2 regions of the Shewanella sp. GutDb-MelDb genome follow, and region 2 is predicted to be linked to the other one. Evidence: riboswitches for the same ligand, from Rfam matches in the RefSeq annotation. Region 2 holds a riboswitch; the other holds the start of a gene.
What was found. Region 2 has a riboswitch for cobalamin ahead of CXF82_RS15945 (TonB-dependent receptor domain-containing protein). Riboswitches for the same ligand answer to the same signal wherever they lie in the genome.
Positions count from the first base shown of each region.

Region 1: it holds a riboswitch for cobalamin, as region 2 does, so the genes downstream of both, CXF82_RS11800 (ABC transporter ATP-binding protein) here and CXF82_RS15945 (TonB-dependent receptor domain-containing protein) in region 2, are expected to answer to the same signal.

Region 1 is NZ_PJBM01000225.1:18,012-29,346, forward strand. It holds gene CXF82_RS11780 (transposase) at 1-635, opposite strand, end outside; gene CXF82_RS11785 (hypothetical protein) at 1,213-1,950, shown strand; gene metH (methionine synthase) at 2,091-5,849, opposite strand; gene CXF82_RS11795 (histidine phosphatase family protein) at 6,094-6,729, shown strand; cobalamin riboswitch at 6,889-7,045, shown strand; gene CXF82_RS11800 (ABC transporter ATP-binding protein) at 7,119-8,000, shown strand; gene CXF82_RS11805 (FecCD family ABC transporter permease) at 7,993-9,045, shown strand; gene cobT (nicotinate-nucleotide--dimethylbenzimidazole phosphoribosyltransferase) at 9,101-10,129, shown strand; gene CXF82_RS11815 (adenosylcobinamide-GDP ribazoletransferase) at 10,393-11,172, shown strand; gene cobU (bifunctional adenosylcobinamide kinase/adenosylcobinamide-phosphate guanylyltransferase) at 11,169-11,335, shown strand, end outside.
Region 2 is NZ_PJBM01000244.1:15,596-26,930, forward strand. It holds gene CXF82_RS15930 (tetratricopeptide repeat protein) at 1-586, shown strand, start outside; gene aroG (3-deoxy-7-phosphoheptulonate synthase AroG) at 1,012-2,061, shown strand; gene CXF82_RS15940 (hypothetical protein) at 2,380-3,027, shown strand; cobalamin riboswitch at 3,356-3,555, shown strand; gene CXF82_RS15945 (TonB-dependent receptor domain-containing protein) at 3,675-5,525, shown strand; tRNA gene CXF82_RS15950 (tRNA-Phe) at 5,789-5,864, opposite strand; gene CXF82_RS15955 (efflux RND transporter permease subunit) at 6,099-8,276, shown strand; gene CXF82_RS15960 (hypothetical protein) at 8,266-8,988, shown strand; gene CXF82_RS15965 (3-oxoacyl-ACP synthase III family protein) at 8,979-10,040, shown strand; gene CXF82_RS15970 (outer membrane protein assembly factor BamD) at 10,114-10,878, opposite strand; gene rluD (23S rRNA pseudouridine(1911/1915/1917) synthase RluD) at 11,001-11,335, shown strand, end outside.

The sequences.
Region 1 (11,335 bases), on a different contig from region 2:
AGTTCAGTCATTCGCTCTTGGATTGAGGTGAAGTCAGAGGTTTGCAGGCTATCAGCAATCCCTGCTCTGATGGGGTTTAAATCAACATACATCATGCATGCTAGCAGTGCTTGATCATCGAGTAAGGCTTGAGATTTGAAACGTCCCTCCCAGAAAGCGCCTTTACACTCATCTTCTCGATTTGCCCTGCGGGCTATCTCTTCATTTAGGCACCTCATAAACCAAGAAATGCTAGATAAACGCTCATGCCACTCAGCAAGTAAGCCATCAAGGAGCATACGTTCCCCTTCAATCAAGGTGTCACCATTCAAATACTTAGTCGCTACATCATGACCTTTGGTCACCTGACACCACCGAGTAATGACTTCACGGTGACTCAAAGACTTGGCTTTATCAACGTCAATCTTAAGCACTAAATGGTAGTGATTGTTCATTACGGCATAAGCGCATATATCAATACAAAAGATGTTTGAAAGCGCTTTAATTTTATCAACAATCCAACCCCGCCTATGCTCGAAGCTCTTACCCGAGACTTTATCTTCACCGCAGAGATAGGCTCGTCTGACACAACGATTAATGATGTGATAAAAAGGCGTCGTTTCAGCATCTATTAGGGTTCTTCTTGCGGAGGTCATAATGACAATCCTTCACTAGGCAGTACCAGTTCGGTCATTAAAGCCTAGTAGAGGATGGTTTAAAGTACAAAAGATATGGCTGTCCTGTCTTTTTTAATTTCAGCATCTATTAGGGTTCTTCTTGAGGAGGTCATAATGACAATCCTTCACTAGGCAGTACCTGTTCGGTCATTAAAGCCTAGTAGAGGATGGTTTAAAGTACAAAAGATATGGCTGTCCTGTCTTTTCTGTCTTTTATGATAATTGGTATCACAACACGGCTTGATAATTTGAACTGAGGAGTTTACGGCGAAATATTATGCTACTGATATTTTATTTTATTTATACAGCAGAACACTAAAGGTGATAGTCATCTTTATTTACAATAGCTTGATGATATTTGAACTCGCAGCCCCTATCCAATAAGGGGTGAAGGGTTTTACAGGAAATTAAATTGTACCTATAGTTATTGAATAAGCAGTTTATGAAGTGTGTTGTTTGTGTTTAACCTGACGTTTTTATAACGAATAAAGACGATAGTTAATTTATCAACTGATAAGCCTGATACAAACAACAAGTTTATTAATTGGAGCTGTATATGACTTCTAACAAAAGTAAGGTAGAGCTATTCCCCTTACTTCATTTACTTGATGATTTTAGCCAATTTCAGCTACAGGGTGGCTTCGTCCAAACATTAGCTGAAAAAGACTTACGCCTTCAGGCTCCGCCCTCAGCTAGGGGTGATGAATTATCAAATATCCCTTGTGTGAGTGTTTATGATGCTCCACTTCATACCGATATTGCTGACTTACAACGGTATTTTTGTGCCAAAAGTAAAGATAACCAATTAGTCAGCCATGAGATATTTAAAAATCTTGTATCTGTTAACCCTATATCGCGAAATAGGCATCAAAGACAATATCAATTAGTGGCTTTTTTAGAGGAGAAGAAGCAAACACCAGTGGCATTTGTGACCTTTAATGTTGGCTTGCTCGACTCTTGGTATACGGATGGTCAACCCAGTGATGAGAGGCATGTTGGTGTTTGCTGCTATTTATTGTATGCCTACGTCGTACCGGAGTTCCGTCATCTTGGTATCGGTAGCTGCCTTTTTCACCTTATTTCGAATTTATTTTGGTCTCAGCTGCAGTTCATCGATGCACAGACGCAGGCTCATGAACTCACGATGGTACCTTTGGTTTATGAGAGTTCGGCAGCCAAAGGAGCCGAAGGATTACTGCATCAAGTTGAAAGAAATATTAATCAATATAAGGCACTACTATTAACTAATAATACCTCTTTGAAAATTGACTCTTGCATGAGTAACTTTTCTTAGTTTATGGCGCAGGAGTGCATAGCTAGGTTTTTCCTTAGTGGATTTCGTATGCAGGAGAAGTGATGATGTGAGGGCGTTTATTGCTAGCCTAGAGCCCCATAGCAAACGGGTTGCTTTGAGGTTCTAGACTCGCTCCGAAATTACTCTGGATCATAATCCAACACTGGTGCCAACCACCTCTCCGTATCCTCAATACTCATTCCCTTACGCTCAGCATAATCCTCAACCTGATCGCGGCCAATATTGGTCACGCCAAAGTAACGCGACTTAGGATGGGCAAAGTACCAACCCGATACCGCTGCGGTTGGGAACATGGCATAGCTTTCGGTGATGTTAAGGTTGATAGTCTCGTCAGGCTTGAGTAAATCCCACAGCAAGCCTTTCTCAGTGTGATCTGGGCAAGCGGGGTAGCCTGGTGCAGGACGAATACCTTTGTACTTTTCACGAATAAGCGACTCGTTATCGAGTACCTCGTCGCTTGCATAACCCCAAAACTCTTTACGTACTCGCTCATGCATACGCTCGGCAAAGGCTTCGGCTAAACGGTCAGCCAAGCATTTGAGCATGATGGCGCTGTAGTCATCGTGATCTGCTTCAAAACGGGCGACATGCTCGTCAATGCCATGACCTGTCGTGACGGCAAAGCCGCCCATGTAATCGGCTACGCCTGAATCTTTTGGCGCCACAAAGTCAGCTAGGCAGAAGTTGTCGTTGCCGACGCGTTCTATCTGCATCCGCAGGTGATGCGTGGTCAGCTCAAGCTCGGTGCGTGTCTCATCGGTGTACAGTTCAATATCATCATGGTTGACGGTATTGGCTGGGAACAGACCGATAACGGCTTTGGCGGTGAGCCACTTTTCATTGATGATCTTTTTCAGCATGGCTTTGCCATCGGCAAATAGCTTAGTCGCCTCTTCCCCGACGACCTTATCGGTTAAGATCTGTGGGAAGTGACCGTGTAACTCCCAGCTGCGGAAAAACGGCGTCCAGTCGATACGTGCCACTAAATCTTCTAACGGATAGTCATCAAACACCTGACGACCGAGTACGTTAGGCACAAATGGGCTGTAGTTTTCCCAGTCATGCTGACAGCGGTTGTCACGCGCGGCTTCAATGGAGGTGATTATTTTACGTTTGGTTTGTGACAGGCGCTTTTCGCGCATCATGTCATATTCTGCATAAGCTGCGTCGATAGTCGCTTGTCGCGTTTGGTTATTAATCAGCTTTGACACCATAGGCACTGCGCGGGAGGCATCGGCAATATAAATTGCGCCTGTTGGCGAGTGCGGCGCGATCTTCACCGCGGTATGGATTTTAGAGCAGGTTGCGCCGCCAATAATCGACGGTATGGTTAAGCCGGCTTTATGGAAAGCTTTAACGTTATGCACCATTTCGTCGAGACTCGGGGTAATGAGCCCTGACATGCCGATGATGTCGACGTTTTCACGCACGGCGACATCGATGATCTTCTCAACCGGCACCATTACGCCTAAATCAATGACTTCATAGCCGTTACAGGCTAATACCACGCCGACAATGTTCTTGCCGATATCGTGCACATCACCTTTTACGGTGACCATTAAAATCTTACCGTTTGACTGCCCAGGGGTTTTCTCGAGTTCGATATAGGGGTTAAGGTACGCGACTGCTTTTTTCATTACGCGGGCAGATTTGACCACTTGTGGCAGGAACATCTTGCCGGAGCCAAACAGGTCGCCAACCACGTTCATGCCGTCCATCAAGGCACCTTCAATGACATCCAGTGGGCGCGTGGCAGCGGCTCGAGCCTCTTCGGTGTCTTCATCGATAAAGTCAGTAATGCCTTTAACCAGCGCATGAGACAGACGTTTGTTCACGTCCCAGCTACGCCACTCTAAATCTTCTTTCTTAGCGACTTGGCTACCGTCACCACGAAACTTTTCGGCAACTTCTAACAGCAGTTCGGTGTTGTTGGTCAGTTCACCGTTGGCATCGAGTGCAGTGCAAGGTAGGTTTTGCACTATGGCCTCGACTCTCTCCTTTAACTCGGGATCAATATCATCATAAATTGCCAGCTGACCGGCGTTAACAATCCCCATGTCCATGCCCGCTTGAATAGCGTGATAGAGGAACACGGCGTGAATGGCTTCGCGCACTGGGTTGTTACCCCTGAACGAGAATGACACATTCGACACACCGCCGGAGATCATGGCATGGGGCAGGGTGCGTTTGATTTCGGCTGTCGCTTCAATAAAGTCGACGGCGTAGTTGTCGTGCTCTTCAATCCCGGTGGCGATGGCAAAAATGTTGGGGTCGAAGATAATATCTTCTGGCGGAAAGCCCACTTTATCGACCAGCACGCGATAGGCGCGGGTACAAATTTCAATTTTACGTGCTTTAGTGTCGGCTTGGCCCTGTTCATCGAACGCCATGATAATTGCCGCGGCGCCATAGCGTTTGACTAAGGTGGCTTGCTGGATAAACTTGGCTTCGCCCTCTTTAAGGGAGATGGAATTAACGATGCCTTTACCCTGAATACACTTAAGCCCGGCTTCAATCACTTCCCACTTAGAGGAGTCGATCATGATCGGCACCCGTGATATGTCGGGCTCAGAGGCGATAAGGTTGAGGAATTTGTGCATCATCTCGGCACCATCGAGCATGCCTTCATCCATGTTGATATCGATGATCTGCGCGCCGCTCTCGACTTGCTCGCGGGCAACACTGAGGGCTTCTTCATATTCGCCAGTTTTAATCAGCCGCAAAAATTTGGCAGAACCAGTGACGTTGGTACGCTCACCGACGTTTAAAAACAGCGAGTTTTCATCAATGGTCAGCGGCTCAAGCCCTGATAAACGGCAAGCCACTGCGATGTCTGGTAGTACGCGGGCGTCATGCCTAATCACGGCATCACGGATAGCGCGGATATGCTCTGGCGTGCTGCCGCAGCAACCGCCAATAATGTTTAAAAAGCCCTCTTCAGCCCACTCTTCAATGACTTCTGCCATCTGCTCTGGGGTTTCATCGTAGCCGCCAAATTCGTTGGGTAGACCGGCATTAGGGTGCGCCGACACATAGCATTCAGAGATTTTTGATAGCTCTTCGACATAAGCGCGCAGCTCTTTTGGCCCTAATGCACAGTTAAGACCAATCGATAGTGGCTTAACATGGCGCAGTGAGTTGTAAAAGGCTTCGGTGGTTTGTCCGGTTAAGGTACGCCCTGATGCATCGGTGATGGTGCCTGAGATCATGATTGGCAGGCGGAAACCTTGAGTGTCGTATACGGTTTCAATGGCAAACAGTGCGGCTTTGGCGTTAAGGGTATCGAAAATGGTCTCAACCATAATGATATCCGCGCCGCCAGCGATGAGGGCATCTATCGATTCAACATAGGCTTCAACCAGCTCGTCAAAACTGACGTTACGGTAGCCGGGATCGTTGACATCGGGGCTGATTGAACAAGTGCGGTTGGTTGGGCCGAGTACACCCGCCACAAAACATTGGCGACCTGTTTCTGCTTCAACTTCATTGGCCGCTTCTCGGGCAAGGCGCGCTCCGGCTAAGTTTATCGCGGCTGAATGCTCCTGCATGTCGTAGTCAGCCATGGCAATACGGGTTGCATTGAAGGTATTGGTTTCAATGATGTCGGAGCCAGCCAATAAATAATCTTTATGGATCTGCTTAATCGCAGCTGACTGAGTGAGCACCAGCATGTCATTGTTGCCCTTTACATCGCAATGCCAGTCTTTAAATGGTTCGCCGCGAAAGTCTTCCTCTTCAAATTTGCGATCTTGGATCATGGTGCCCATTGCACCATCAAGCAGCAGGATCTCTTGCTGTAATTTTTGGGTTAGCACCGCTAGCACTTTTTTAGCCGTGTCTTGAGTATGCGGGGCAGTTGTTGGGGTACGTGTTGCCATAGAATATTCCTACCAATTACAGAGTCGCAAAATATAAATTTCAGTAAACGTTGTCCGTGTTTATCAGTTAAGTATTTGCGATACTTGCGTGACATTATTTTGTTTGGACATTTATACGTATAGACGTCCATAATACGTGAGTCGATGTCAGAAGTGCAAGTACTAAAAGTTGATAATTTTTCAGTGTGAATTGATGATAATTTTTATGTAAGTCACTGATAAATATAATATGTGGAATGTTGCAATGCAAAATACTAGAGTGGTTTTACTGCGGCACGGTGCTTGTGAAGGTGGTAATATTTTACGCGGTCATACCGACGTCATGCTGAATTTAGCCGGAAAAGAGCAGCTAAATAGGGCTATATCGAGGCTGTTAACAAGCAAAACCGGGGTCGCGGCGCAAAACAAGATAGCGGATCTGGTGGTCAGTTCGCCGCTATTGCGTTGTGCTTTACCCGCGAAGATATTTGCACAGCAGTACGGTATCGATTTTATTGAGCAGGCCGCTTTTATGGAGCTCAATTTTGGCGATTGGGATGGCCAATCTTTTAGCGCACTTTATCAGCAGTATAGTAGCGAGCTTGATGCTTATTGGGCTAACCCTTGGCAACATACTCCGCCCAATGGCGAGACGATGCAGGTCTTTGAAGCTAGAATTGATACTGCGTGGCGGTCACTCGTTGAGCTGCACCAAGGTAAGGTGATTGTATTAGTGACTCATGGCGGCGTGATCAGGCACTTAATGGCAAAATCGTTGCAATTAAAACAGTGCGCGGGGATCTACAGCGCGTTGAAACTGCCCTATGCCGCAACCGTGGTGATTGATGTATTGCATGATGGCGAGCAACAGCACTTAAGCCTTAATTGGGGGCTGGAATAGCGACTTATATGGGATAAGTTTGATGCAATAGCATGGAAATTGAGCCATCAGCCAAATAGTAATTGATTAAGTTCAATTACTATTTGGGTGAGCGTGGTAAACTGCGTGATACTCGCGTAAAAATACGCTAGAGAACACACTTATTAAGTGGGTCATTAAGAACGAGTCATCAAGTTAGGTGCTTAACCGCATCAATTGGGAACCGGTAGCTTAAGCAATACAAGCTAATAGTCCGGACTGTACCCGCAACTGTATGAGCGCTAGAGCAATATTTTAGCCCTCAAGTCAGATACCAGCCTAACTTTTGATAGATAAGCACTTCACACTAGATAACAACTTGAGCGGGCGTCTCAAGGGAGTTTATTCAATAATGTTTTATGGTTTATTCAATGTCTAAGCAGGCATTAGAAACAGTACTGGCAGTGAGCGGTTTAGGCTGGCAGTTAAATGGCCAAGCCATTTTGTCTGACATCAATTTTAGTTTAGCGAAAGGGCAGATGCTGGGCATTATTGGCCCTAATGGCGCGGGTAAGTCGAGTCTGCTGCGCTGCCTATATCGTTTTATTAAACCGACCACTGGCCACATTCAGCTGTTTGGTGAAGATATCTCGGTGTTATCTGCCAAAGCATTTGCCAAGCAAATTGCCGTGGTGCTGCAAGACACGCCACATCACTTTGAGATGACAACCACTCAGTTGGTTAGCCTCGGGTTAACACCGCATAAGGGCGCCTTTGAATTTACCAATGCCAGCGATCGCCAAGTGGTGACGCAGGCGCTGGTTAAAGTCGGCTTAACGCATAAAGCGCATCAAGCGTATGAAAGCCTATCTGGCGGTGAAAAGCAGCGTGCATTAATTGCTCGTGCAATAGTACAGCGACCACAACTGCTTATATTAGATGAGCCCACCAATCACCTCGATATTCGTTATCAAATCCAAACATTAGAGCTACTGCACACGCTTAATATTACCGTGATCACCTCTATTCATGATCTCAATTTAGCGAGTGCGCTTTGCGATGAGTTATTGCTGCTTGATAAGGGCCGCTGCTTGGCAAAAGGGACGCCCAAAGCGGTGTTGACTGAACAACGTATTGGTGAGGTATTTGATGTGTGCTGCGAAGTTAAAGCCCATCCGCAACATGGTAATCCTTTGATTAGTTACTTTTATGGTTATACCCGCAGTGACGTTATATCGGCCGCTGAAGCAAAAGCCGTTGCGAGTGCAGTGACTCATTCAGTGACCGTAGATAAAGGAACAACTGATGCCTAGGTCATTAGGAGTGGCTCCGCAAGCGACGGGTTGGAAACAGCCACTTGATGTATTGCTGCTGTCTGGCTTGCTGTTGCTGGGGTTAATCACCCCGTTCGCGGCAACCAGTTTTGGCGCCGCAAGTATTACCAGTGGCGATGTGTTGCAGGTCTTCAGCCATAAGATTTTTGGAATGGGTGGCTCCATGGGCGTGACCGAACGCATTGTGTGGGAACTGAGATTACCGCGAGTAATATTGGCGTTTATTGCGGGGGCAGGATTGTCGATTGCCGGCAGCGTACTGCAAACCGTGACCCGTAATCCGTTAGCCGACCCCTATCTATTTGGCATCTCTTCTGGCGCATCATTTGGCGCGGTAGTGGTACTAACCCTTTTTAGTCAGAGCATATTGTGGCTGAGCTTGCCGTTGGGCGCATTTATCGGCGCTAGCCTGTCGGTATTAATGGTGCTCAGTTTATGTGGCCGCAATTTAACGACTCAGGTTGAGCGTATGCTGCTCTCTGGGGTGGCGATATCCTTTATGTTTGGCGCGATGGCGAGTCTGTTGCTGTATTTTTCAAGCCCTCAAGCTGCCGCTTCGGTGCTGTTTTGGAGCTTAGGCAGCTTTGCTAAAGCCAGTTGGTTTGGATTGATATTACCGGCGATTATCGTGTCGGTATGTACTGTGATTATTCTGCTTTTTAAACGTCAAATTGTGGCGATGCGTGCGGGGGATGAAACCGCGCATACGTTAGGGATTAACGTAGGACGATTGCGTTTATCGATGTTGCTACTGTGTTCACTCATCACCGCCATTTTAGTCGCCAATTGTGGTGGCATTGGTTTTATCGGTTTGATGGTGCCACACACAGTACGATTACTGTTTCCAGGAAGATATCCGCTATTGCTTACCGCCGCTGTTGGCGGATTATTTATGGTGTGGGTTGATGTATTGGCGCGGACTTTATTGAGTTACCAAGAGCTACCAGTGGGCATTATAACCTCGGTGATGGGTAGCGTATTTTTCCTATTTATTTTAGGCGGCCGCAGTGCAAAGCGGATTTAAGCTGAGCCGTTGTATTAATTTGTCCTTGTTCGGGATGATGGGAGTATAAGATTAGATGTTTAATATTAAGCCATTGAGTGCAGAATTTGATGCCGAAATTCAACACAAGATTGACACGAAAACCAAGCCCCTTGGCGCGCTTGGTGATCTAGAGGCGCTTGCATTACAGATTGCAAAAGTGCTCGGTAAAGATAGTCCCAGCATCACTAATCCTAAGTTGATTGTATTTGCAGCCGACCACGGTATTGCTAATTCTGGTGTATCGATAGCGCCAAGTGAAGTGACCTGCCAAATGGTGAGAAACTTTATGGCCGGCGGCGCCGCGATAAATGTATTTACTCGCCAAGTGGGCCTAGATCTTGAGGTGATTGACTGTGGTGTTTTACAGCCATTTGATCGCGACAGCGGTGTTATTGATCAACGTTTAGGCGCGGGAACTGGGCCTATCCATAAACGTGCAGCCATGACGCTTGGCGCCGTGAAGCAAGGCTTTGACATGGCGACGGCGCGTATTCAGCTGCACCATGAAAATGGCTGTAACTTAATTGCGCTGGGCGAGATGGGGATAGGTAACACCTCTTCTGCAGCCGCGATTATGTCGGTGTTAACCGGAATTCCGGCGGCTGAATGTGTAGGGCGTGGTACTGGGATTGATGCGTCGACATTTAAACGCAAGCAGATGCTCGTTGAGCAAGCGATGCTATTACATCACAGCGAGCTTGACGATCCAATGCAGGTGTTGGCTTGTATCGGTGGCTTTGAAATTGTGCAGATGACGGGGGCGATTTTGGCCGCAGCCGAGCGGAGTATGCTGGTGGTTATTGACGGCTTTATAGCCTCTGCGGCGGCATTAGTGGCGATTAATATCAATGCTGCTTGCCGCGATTATATGATCTTCTCTCATCAATCAGACGAGAAGGGCCACTACTTAATGCTGGAGTGTATGCAGGCCAAACCCTTGCTCAAATTGGGCATGAAATTGGGCGAAGGCACCGGCGCAGCATTAGCGTTCCCATTGATCCAAGCGGCTGCAAATTTTTACAACGAAATGGCCAGCTTTGAAGAAGCAGGGATAGAGATTTAAAAGTCGATTAAGAGCCGGATTAAGAGTCGATTAAGAGCCGGATAGTGCTGAGACGGTACAGGCTGAGATGGTACAAGCTGAGATGGTACAAGCTGAGATGGTACAGGCTGAGATGGTACAGGCTGAGACGGTACAAGCTGAGACGATTCAAGCTTTTTAGGTCTTTTCTCGGCTCTTCCTCGTCTTTGCTTTTATCGGCTCTTATTCTGCTCTCAACCGTCTTCTAATCGGCTTTTAATCTATTACTTTAAGGATATTTCTAAATGCAGCCTTGGCTCAAACAGCTTAATCTGTTTTTTATCGCGATGGGGTTCTTTACTCGGATTCCGATGCCAAAATGGATTGAGGTAGATGCAGATAAACTCAATCAAGCCAGTCGCTATTTTGGGTTGGTGGGTACCTTAATTGGGGGACTGAGCGCGTTAGTTTATAGCGTGATGCTCTATTGGGTGTCACCGACGATTGCGATTGTATTTGCCATGATTGCTAGCGTCTTGCTAACGGGTGGGTTTCATGAAGATGGTTTAGCCGATAGCGCCGATGGTTTAGGTGGCGGCTGGACGGTTGAAGCAAAACTGAGCATCATGAAAGACTCTCGCTTAGGCAGTTACGGTGCGTTAGCACTGGTATTAGCATTGTTACTCAAGTGGCAATTGCTCAGCGAATTAGCGTTATTTTCCCCTAGCAGTGTCAGCTTAGCGTTGATTATCGGTCATACCCTGAGCCGAGTCACTGCGGCCAGTTTAATATATTCAGAGCAGTACGTTTCTGAAGATGCCAGCAGTAAAAGCAAGCCGTTGGCCATGCATCAAGGCGTTAATGAGTTATCGATTTTATTAGCTAGCGGCGCAGTATTACTGCTGCTCTTAACGCTGATGCAAGCAATTGTGATTGTTTCCGGTCTATTTATTGTGCGATTTGCCTTGGCGGGATGGTTTAGAAAGCAGATTGGCGGTTATACCGGCGATACCCTCGGCGCTACGCAGCAGATAGCTGAGCTGGCTTGTTATCTGCTGCTGTTAATTTTAGGAGTGTCTTGGTGATCCATTTGGTTTTGGGTGGTGCCCGCAGCGGCAAAAGTCGCTTTGCTGAATCACTCGTGATTCGGCGTCTAGCGGAGAGTCAAAATGGCGCTGAGTTAGAGTGTCTCTATTTTGCGACCGCAGAGGCGCTCGACAGTGAGATGAGCGAACGTATCGCTCAGCA
Region 2 (11,335 bases):
AGTGAGCCAATCTATGGTCGCTTCAATGTTTTATAATAATGTGGCTGCCGAAGCGCTGGTGCAAGGGGAGTATGACAAAGCTTACGGCTTGCTTAAATTAAGCTTACAGCAGGATAATCAGTTTTTACCTGCTATCAACACCTTGGCTGTTTTGTATCGATATAGAGGATTAAATGCGGAAGCTGAAGCATTGTATAAGTTGGCGTTGAACATCGACCCTGACGATATGAATGCGTTGTATAACTACGCGATTATTTTAGCCGAGCAAGATAGGCTTGATGAATGGGCGGGAGTGCACAAAGTCTTGGAACTTGCTCGTATTCGTAACCCGTATTATTACTATGGTATGGCGCAACAAGCGTATTTTGATAAAGAGTATCAAGCGGCATTGAACTGGTATCAACGTGCGATTGATAAAGCGGATTATCGCCATGAATTCTACTTCGGACTGTCAAGAACCTATTGGGCTACGGGGGACGAGCGTAGAGCAGAAGCTAACATGAAAAAAGCGTTGGCCTTGACCAATGACAGTAATAATAAGCGCCGCTACCAATCAAAGCTGCATGCTATTCAAGGTCACGACTAAACTGAGCCAGCTGTATGCATGCACATAATGGTATTGCTATAAATTTATCTATGCAAACTGCTATCAGGCGCAACCATATCGGATTTTTGCTTACTTTTGTCAATCTTAGCGCTTTAAGCTATGTCATCATCCTACAGACCATGGAGTTGCTCTGCGTCTAGCGTTGTGGCGCTGCCCTTGAATGCATTATTGCGAATAGGAATAAGTTATATAATGTTTACTAAGTGTTAAATGCTGATTGTGCGCCTGAAGTTAGTGCGGATTATTTTTAGTAAACTAATCTAAAACAAGTAGTTAAATTTATTTATTGTTATTTTTACTAACTTGATTGCAATGTGAGTAGATACTGGGATAAATTGAACTCAGTATCGCAATTGAGAGTTATGTTTTCATATATCACACGCTAGACGGAGCGCAGTATTACCATGTATTACAAAAATGATGATGTTCGAATTAATAAGATTAAAGAGTTGTTACCTCCAATTGCTATTTTGGAGCGATTTCCAGCAACAGAGAACGCATCAGCGACCGTATTTAATGCGCGTGAAAGCATCCACAATATTCTGGCTAAAAAAGATGATCGCTTATTAGTGGTTATTGGCCCATGCTCTATTCATGATCCTATTGCTGCGGTTGAATACGGTAAACGTCTTGTGGAGTTACGTAAGCAATATAAAGATCAATTAGAGATCGTTATGCGAGTCTATTTTGAAAAGCCTCGTACTACCGTTGGCTGGAAAGGTCTCATCAACGATCCAGACATGGATAACAGCTTTAAGTTAAATGATGGCCTGCGCACAGCACGCAAGCTATTGCTCGACTTGAATGATATGGGCTTACCTGCAGCGGGTGAGTTTCTTGATATGATCACGCCACAGTATGTTGCTGATTTAATGTGTTGGGGCGCCATTGGCGCACGTACCACGGAATCACAGGTACATAGAGAGCTAGCTTCTGGTCTTTCAAGCCCTGTTGGATTTAAAAATGGCACCGATGGCACGATTAAAGTCGCTATTGATGCGATTGGCGCAGCCAATGCTCCACACCATTTTTTATCGGTGACTAAATTCGGTCATTCAGCGATTGTTGAAACTAAGGGTAACCCTGATTGCCATATCATTTTGCGCGGTGGTAAAGAGCCAAATTATAGTGCTGCACATGTGGTTGAAATAAATAAGCAGTTAGATAAAGCCGGCCTACCTAACAATATAATGATCGACTTTAGCCATGCTAATAGCTGTAAGCAGTTTGCATTGCAGATGTCGGTTGCTGATGATGTTGCTGGCCAAGTCAGTGCGGGTGATACGTCAATATTTGGTGTGATGGTTGAAAGTAACTTGGTTGAAGGTCGTCAAGATCCAGTAGAAGGCGAACCGCTTTGTTATGGTCAGAGCGTCACAGATGCTTGCATTGGTTGGGATGATACCGAAAAAATGCTCAGCGTATTGAATCAGAGTGTTATCAACCGCCGATAACGGGTGCGTTAATTTTTTATCGCTGATATAAACCTAGTGTTCGCACTAGGTTTTTTTATGGCTGGCTTTTGGCATGGTTAAATCATACTTATTGCTATTGGGCGGTGTTAGCGGTGAGGCTGACGTTGCTATTTAGGCTGATAATGGGGGGAATTTGGTCGTAGTCTGCTTAACCGGCATTGCTCATAACGGCAGAGTTACTGGCAGTGATGCTACCGAACGATTATTTTTGTTGAAAATCCTCTTTTATGTACCACTTTACGTTGATAAACGATAGAATGTTGCGCAATTAATACCCTAAACAAGGATTGTAAAGGTATGAAAGCAAGTCAGCTTCGGTGCTGGGTTTCCTATTCAGTACTTTTCTATTTCAGTTTTTCGCAAAGTCTTTATGCATCCGACGATGTAGATGTGGCGATCGACAAAATAGCCAAACGCCTGCCTATTTTTAGTCAAAAACTGAGTTTTTACCTACCACATGATTGGAAATTAGCTTTTTCTCAGTCAGAGGATGGCATGTTTACAGCTGAATTTTTACCTAAAAACGAACAGTTACGAAACTGGTCTTCTATGGTGTGTATTCAAGGTTTTAAAGATTTGTCTGCCAATATAGAGCCTAGCGATTTTCTCGATACGATGGCGGAGGCTTATCGAGATAACTGCTATGGCGACGTGTTATATGAACGTGTAGATGACGAATTCATTGATGGCCATCAGACGGCAAGTGCCATTATGGGCTGTACTCGAATGCCCAACACGCACCTTAATGGGTTACAAGCTAACGTTTATAAAGCGCTAGAACACTTAGGTGAAATTGGCCATTACACTGCAGTAAAAGGCGAAAATGACCTGTACCTTATTCATAAGTCTATGAGAGGGGAGGAGTTCACTTCAACATCTGCACCGGTTGAAAGAGCTAACTATCGTGAGTTCATGTCTGCGATAACGCCCTTCAAATTAAATTAACGCATTAGGCGCTTAGTCGTACTTTTGTACTGGGGTTAGCTTTTCAATTATCAGGTCTTAATTATAAATAATACGTCCCGTCTTACGTTTGAGCCATTTGTCACTGTTAGAGTTAAACATAAATGGCTCAAACTAAAGTATTAGCGAGCATTTTTGGTTAAGCCGGCCCCTTTTCGTTATCTGCAGATTTTCTCGGTTGAACATTTGTAATCTAAGCTAGAACAAATCGCTTTTTGATAAGTTAGACATTTAACCGTATAGACGTCTATAATGCGCGCACAAAGCGGTAACCTAAGGTTATTGCAGTGTAACAACAATTAAAAATAACTAACTAGTCAACTTTATTGGTGCCTTAACTTTCAGCTTAAATGTTGAGTAAGGATAATCGGGAAGTCAGTTAAATTCTGACACTGCCCCCGCAACGGTGAATGGTGAGAGACAGGCGTATTAAAGCTTGTATTCGCATATCGATACTTAAATCGATATAGAACCTAAGTCCGGAGACCGGCCTGTAAAGTGATTTCGATGATTTCGGCGGGCAGATCTCGAAGTGCGGCAGTGTGCAAATGTAGCGATGGAGTTTTAGCGCTTAACTATTTGTCATTCCGTGACGCATTGCCCCGTTTTCCTTTAGGAGTCAAGGGCAAATGGGTATCAAACCATCTAAAATTGCGTTGCTTATCAGCGGCGTATTCAGCTTAACTGCATTGCCTGTACTGGCAGCAGAATCCAGCCAACAACTTGTCGTTGACGAAACGATCACTGTCACCGGTGCACGTTTTGACAGAACGACTGATCAGCAACTTACCGTCATTAATACCATTGAACGTGAAGAGATAGAGCGTCTGAATCCCAAATCTATTGCAGACGTTTTAGAAATTCTGCCGGGCGTAAGCGTCACGCGTAATGGTGGAGCGGGTCAAACCACTTCAGTTAGCATTCGTGGTAGTAACTCAAGTCATGTCTTAGTTATTGTTGATGGTGTCAAAGTGGGCTCAGCGACACTTGGCTCGGTTAGCTTCAACAGCATATCGCCAGAAAATATTGAGCGTATAGAAGTCTTAAAAGGACCTAGAGCCTCTGTTTGGGGCAGTGATGCCATTGGCGGCGTGATTCAAATATTTACTCGCCAACTTAAAAGCGGCGAAGGCTTTGTTGGTGCTGAGTACGGTACTAATGATTATCTTCGTGGCTCAGCTGGTTTTGGAATGGAGCACGGGGAGGGCAGTAGCACACTAGTTGTAAGTCGTGAGCAATCAAATGGCTATGATGTTTATGACGGTGCAGAATCTGAAAATGATGCTGATGGTTACGACCGTACCTCTATATCACTTAAAGGTTCACAATTACTTAGCCAGCAGTGGCAGGCACTCTGGAGCGGTCAATACGACAGAGGCAACAATCAATTTGATGATATTTATGGCAGTGGTGGTGTGGATGAGTCTGATTATGCCAATTACCTTTGGAATTTAGGTACGCAATATACTGGCGGAAAATATACCAGTAAGTTGACGTTTAGCCAGTCTCGAGATTATAACGAGAACTTCCGTGGTGATAACGTGGCTGCCGGAATTGCCAAATATGAAACTAAGCGTAAGCAAGTGAATTGGAGCAATCAATACCTCGTTGGAAATGGCTTGAACTTAAGCGGTGGCGTTGATTGGTCAAATGAAGCCGTGCTTGGTGATTACGCGCAAAATGACCGCGACATCGTTGGTGCTTATCTGTTGGTTGAGAAGCAATGGCAGAAGCTACTTGCTGAAGTCGCAGTTCGTTATGATGACGTAGAAAATGTCGATAGCGAAACGACTTATAACCTCAGTCTGGCTTACCAGTTTACTGATCAATGGCGTTTGTCGGCGACAACCGGCACAGCGTTTAAGGTGCCAACGTTTAATGACCTGTACTGGCCTGGTTCAGGTAATCCTGAATTGTTGTCAGAAACATCTGAAAGTTATGATATGACCTTGAACTATCGAGGTAATGATGTTCAAGCTTATGTCAGCTTCTTCAAGAACGACATCGATAACCTAATTGCTTGGGCTCCTACGGGGATCATTGGCGATAACGGTTGGGAGATCTGGAAACCTGCTAATGTTAACAATGCCGAAATCACTGGCGCTGAATTTTTTACTAAGTTTGGCTTGTTTGGCCTAGAGCATCAGTTAGCGTATACCTATTTAGATACTGAAGATAAAGCGACTGAAAAGGCACTTACTGGCCGTAGCGAGAATGAGTTTAACTATTCGTTGAGTTATCAATGGCAAGATTTTGATCTGTTGGCTAACTATCATTATCAAGGCAAGCGATACGCAGGCTACGACCAATACTTGGACGCATATCATCAGTTAGATCTGGGGCTAGGGTATAAGGTGACTGATAATTGGCAACTGCGTTTAAAAGCCAATAATGTGTTTGATGAAGAGATTGTCTCAGTGGCAAACTACTTCAGCCCTGGAAGAGAAGTCTTCTTCAGCGTGAGTTACAACGCACTGTAATAGAGCGTGCAGTAGAAGCTCAGCCAGAGCTAAGTAAAATAAAGCCAGTCATCAAGGTGACTGGTTTTTTTGTATCTGCAGCTCGTGGTGAGTCTAGCGCTACCTGAGTCCGGCATACCGGTTTTGAGGCTGGGTTGGTTGTGTTCGCGGTTTTCAAATGGCAGATGCAAAAAAACCTCGCTAGGCGAGGTTTCATGTTGAGTACTTAAGGTCTTACTTGCCTTAGACTCTGGTCTAAATGTTGCTACACCTAAACTAAATATTGGTGCCCGAACCCGGAATCGAACCAGGGACACGAGGATTTTCAATCCTCTGCTCTACCGACTGAGCTATTCGGGCAACGGCGCTATTAAAAGGCTTTTACTGATTTGAGTCAACTATTTTTTGCTAAATGGTGCTTTCTTTTGTTCGCACGTTGAATTATCCAGCGTTTAGCTGCAGAACTAAGCAATTCATTGCAATGGATCACTTTGGTAGCGTTACGACGAAGTAATGTTAAATTTGTGTGAATTTATTAGGCCTTTCCACGGTCTTGTCTTTATACAGAGAAAAAGATCAACGAGGAGAAATTGTTTGGGGCTTCACATTCGAACTGTTTGGACTATTCAGCGCCATCCATTAGGACTGTTTGTCAGTATCATTTTGTTGATCCTGCTCTCTTTGTTAGGTCTGCATAGACTCAACCTCGATGTTAACTTTAGTGATTACTTCTCACCAACCGATCCTCGGTTTGTAGCGTTTAACCAGATGAACGATAGTTTCGAACGCCACGACCAATTATGGCTACTACTTGAAAGTAAGCAAGATTGGCGAGAAGGGGAGCTTACTGAACCTCTTCTCACCTTTATAGAACAGTTAAAAGGCAATCCAAATGTATTAAGTGTTCAGGGCTACAATCAGTTTCTTCAAGGTGATGCTAGCGCGGATAAGATACTTAATTATAAAAAACATCCACGCCTAACATCAGTTTTATCGGAAAATGGCCAAGCCATACTATTGCAGCTAAAACTAAACGAGGCACAGTCTAGATCCTTTGCTACGCGCAGTGTGTGGTTGATGAGCACACTTGATGAAATCGATGCTGCAACAAGTGCTTTCTGGCTGCCAATGAATGTAAATAGTTATCTCAACGGCACGCATGCCTTAAATTGGCAATATGCCAAAGTGCTACGTCATGACTTACTTTGGTTTGCACCCTCGTTATTGGGTATTATCTTTTTGATGGCAGCGCTTTTTATCAGGCAAAAAGTGTGGATTACTGCGTTATGTCTTAATAGCGTTATAACCCTTATTTTGACTTTAGGCATCGCGGCTTGGTTAAAGCTAACGTTGGCAGCAATTAGTGCTTTTGTCCCTGTGATTATTGTGACACTGGCTTTGGCGTATGCATCTCACCTCTATTTTGCTTGGCGGCGTGCAATCAACTTAGGTAAGTCAAATACTCAAGCACTTGAGCACAGCGTTAGCGTCAATCAAGCGCCACTATTTTACTCTACCTTGACTACCATATTGGGTTTCTGCTTATTAATGTTTAGCCCATCGCCACCCATACAGAGCTTTGGTTTATTGGTAGCATTTGCGGTTCTGTGTAATTACCTATTAAGCCTAACCACATTAATCTACTTTGCTGGTTTTTCTAAGCCCACTAAACAGACTGAAATGAACTTTGGTTCAGTACTATCACTCGCCAAATATAATGTAAAAAGACCCAATGCTGTAATACTTGGGATTGTATTGCTTAGTGTTCTCTCACTGATAAGCGTATCCAAGCTAACCCTCAATGATGACCCCTTAGGTTACTTCGAATCGAATAACTCCTTCACAGTATCTAGTCAAAAAATGCGACAGTACTTTGCGGGGATCAACTTACAACACTATGTTGTTAGTAGTAAAGCAGGTGCTCAACTTGATAAAGTTGAATTGGCTTTTATTTATAAATTTGCTCGTTATCTAAAAGCACAACCTGAGGTTAATAAGGTTCAGCATCTGGGTGATTGGATCAAAAGTACCGGTATGGGGCAGAACCAGTTTAAGCGTTTATTAACTGAAAAGTCAGTCGTGCAATTACGCTTACAAAGCGAACTAAATAAGCGCAAGAATGCCAGTTTAGTGACCTTGTATTTAGTGCCAATGACAGCGATGGAGTTGGTGGTATTTGAAACTAAAGTGAATACTTGGTTAGCAAGCAATGCTCAAAATATTGATGTCAGCCCGTCTCTTGGCAGTAATTTATTGTTTGCCCATCTCAGTATCGACAATGCTAATAATATGCTGATTTCATTCGGTGTGGCGTTACTTGCGCTAGCGGCGCTGCTCAGTATATTGAAACGCTCGTTAGTCTTTGGCTTGATGGGACTATTACTTAATTTTTTACCCTTACTGTGGGTGTTTGCTCTATGGCAACTCAATGGTGGTTTTATCAGCCTCGGTACCGCGGTTGTATTGGGGATGATGCTGGGCGTTATTGTCGACGATACTTTGCATTTGATGCTTAGATTGCCCAGTAAAGATTGCGGTGACAGTGACACTACTGTGATGTGGGATGCATTAAGCAAAGTCTTACCCGTGATCACCTTTACCACGCTTGCCATCGCCTTGGGGTTTTCTATCGGGTTAATGTCTGATTTTGCGCCTATCTCACAACTGAGTTTGCTCTCTTGTTTGGTGGTGCTATTTGCTTGGGGCTTTGATGTTTTGATGTTACCTGTGCTTTACCAGCGCTGGATATTAAGGAGAAAGCATGCAGACTAAGGTACATACTCGCTGTTTTCCGCTTAAGCCTGTCACAGGGGCTAATACAGCTTTGACTGCAAATAGTCAGCGGATCATGTGTTGGCTCGGAGATACTCAACACAAGCCAGTGCAATTTAGCGATACTCAAACAGATGCTATGAGTCGCCTATTACCCTTATTACTGTGCGGTGAGCAGTCGGCACAGTTAGTTTTTAACAGTGAGATCCAGCGTTTAGCCGCAGAGCAGCAGCATTCTTTAGTGGCCTGCTTACAAGATGTCGAAGCCGACGAGCATCGTCATGATATTGCACTGCAACAGGTAGCGCATTCATTGAGTGAATTGCCCGAGTTCACTCAAGTTCAAAGAAAAGCAAAACGCTTTTATGCGCATCTGGGGCGGGTGAGTACTTACAGTGAACATTTTGTCCGAATTGCCATATTAGATACCTGTGTCACCCATATTATGCAAGCGTTTGAACATTGCCATTTAGGCGAGGAACATCGCTTTTCTCAATTGTGTGGCCTCATTAAGAAAGATGAAGCAAAGCATGTCTACGTTAGCCGCAAACACGCGATAGCACTTGGAGCAACGTTGAATCAATTTTCCCATCAGCATGAGTACGTCGTGGGTGACTTGATGACGTTACTGCAGACTCAAGGCGATGCATTTGAGTCAATGGGGGTCTGTTTGGATAGACTTAATCAAAAACTGGAGGCTAAATGGCGGTAAAATTTGCAAAGCATTCGCTGTGTTTAAAAGGGATCGCTCACGCTTTGCCTCATACCAACATTAGTAATGAACTGCTGCTTGAAAAGCTCAAGTATCAATGTGGCTTACTAACTGCGAGAAAAGCCAAAGCAATTGCTCGCAGAATTGGCATACAGGGGCGACATTTAACCCGCAATCTTGATACCGCGACCAGCACACCGTCACCGACGAGTATCGAGTTGAGTGTACAAGCGTTAAAGGGGGCACTTGCCGCGGCAAACGTTGAAATGGAACAGCTCGACTATCTGCTTTCCCATACATGCACACCCCATACTCAGGTGCCTCCAAATGCTGCGTGGATAGCAGACAAACAGGCATACCATGGTCCTTATTTAGAATTACGCCAAGCCTGCACCGGTTTTGCCAATGGTCTGCAGATCGCGTCTGCCTTTTGTGCTGTTAATCAGCAACCAGTGGCGATAGTGGGCTGTGAGACGGGGTCGGTCTTCTTTGATATGGATAATCGATTTATCGATACAGAGCAGTTAGTCAATTATGTGCAAATGGGAGATGGTGCTGCAGCGGTAGTGTTGGCCCCTATTGAGCAAGCAAACGGTGCCTCTGGGATTATTTCTGATATCTATTTAGGTCATATCGGCGTTGGTAAAGACGCTGGCTTTTATCTTGATGGTGGTTCTAATGATGTTGCTAATAAGCAAATGGCGAGGTTTCACCATAATACTGCGGCTGTTAGGAAGCAGGGCAGCCAATTATTTGAACTTGGATTAGCGGCTCTGCAGTCTCATGGACACCATCTTGATGACTTTCGTTTTATTTTACCTCACCAAGCGAACGGTCATATTGATACTCTCTTAGCTGAAGCGCTGAGCATTGAACCTAGTCGTGTTATTAACGATGCTAAATGGCTGGGTAATTTAGGCTCAGCGGCAATATGGGTCAGCCTCTCTAGACTGATCAATTCTGGCGTATTAGAAACGGGTGACAAAGTGATGATATTAGGCGCAGAGGCAACTAAATACTTATATGGTGGATTTGTTTACCAACATTCGTAAATCTATTAAAAAAAATAAAGGCCTCATTTGAGGCCTTTATTTTTTATAACCAGTCATAAAACACGGTTATTAATTACTGTTTCGCGAGTAACTTATTGCTTGGAAAGTTAGCTTTCATGACCATAAGTGCATGCTCTTTAAGCTTATCTTGTCCTAACTCACCATATGCTTTAGACATGATCTCTAAAGCTCTTTCGGTGGACGGTGTACCAGGATAACCTTCCATTACTAGCTGGGCACGAATAGCGGCTGCACTCCATGCATTCATTTTTATGTAGTATTCAGCTACCTTGATCGAGTAAAGTGCTAGTCTATTTTTTAAGTGTTGCATGCGTTTTTGCGCATCTGCTGCATACTTGCTGTTTGGATAAGACTTAACCAGTCTGTCAAAATCCTTAAATGCATCTTGTGCTGCTTTAGGATCACGATCAGATCTATCGATATTTAACATGTCGTGGAAAAGGTAGCGATCAGACTGCATATTGACAAGACCGCGCATATAATAAACGTAATCAATATCTTTATGTGTTGGATTTAATCTAATAAAACGGTCGATGTTAGCAATGCCTGAAGCTGGGTCATCAAGCTTGTAGTAAGCAAATATTAAATCGAGTTGGACTTGTGTTTTATGAGGTCCAAACGGGAAACGGGAATCTAAAGCTTCTAAAGAACGAACTGCTTTGCTGTAGTTTCCCAGCTCCATAGAGGTTCTTGCTTGAGAATAAAGCACTTCAGGTGAACTTTTGATCATTGCAGGATCTTCGCCCTGTTTACTACTACAGGCCGTAGCAGCAAGCGAAATTAGCACTACAGCAACACTTTTGGCAAATTTATGCATACTTGAATTCGATTCTTTTAAAGTTATAGTTATGAATTTTTCCATTTCACGATAAAATAGAAACAATCCGATTGTAACAGATAGTAAACATTTTTGGACCCCGAAACGTGGGTACGGTTCATATGACTCAAGAGATTAAACTAAAAAGCGAGATAACATCAACACAATCAGGCCAAAGATTGGACCAGACTCTGGCTGATTTGTTCCCTGATTACTCGCGAACACGCATTAAAGAGTGGATTCTGTCCGGTGCAGTATACATCGATGGCACAGTTGCTGATAAACCCAGAGTGAAAGTTCTGGAAGGTCAGGACGTCGTCGTAGATGCAACACTGGAAGAGGAAACATCCGCAAAAGCCGAAGCGATAGATCTTGATATTATTTATGAAGATGATCATATTTTGGTTATCAATAAGCAAGCAGGTCTAGTAGTACATCCTGGTGCTGGTAATCAAGA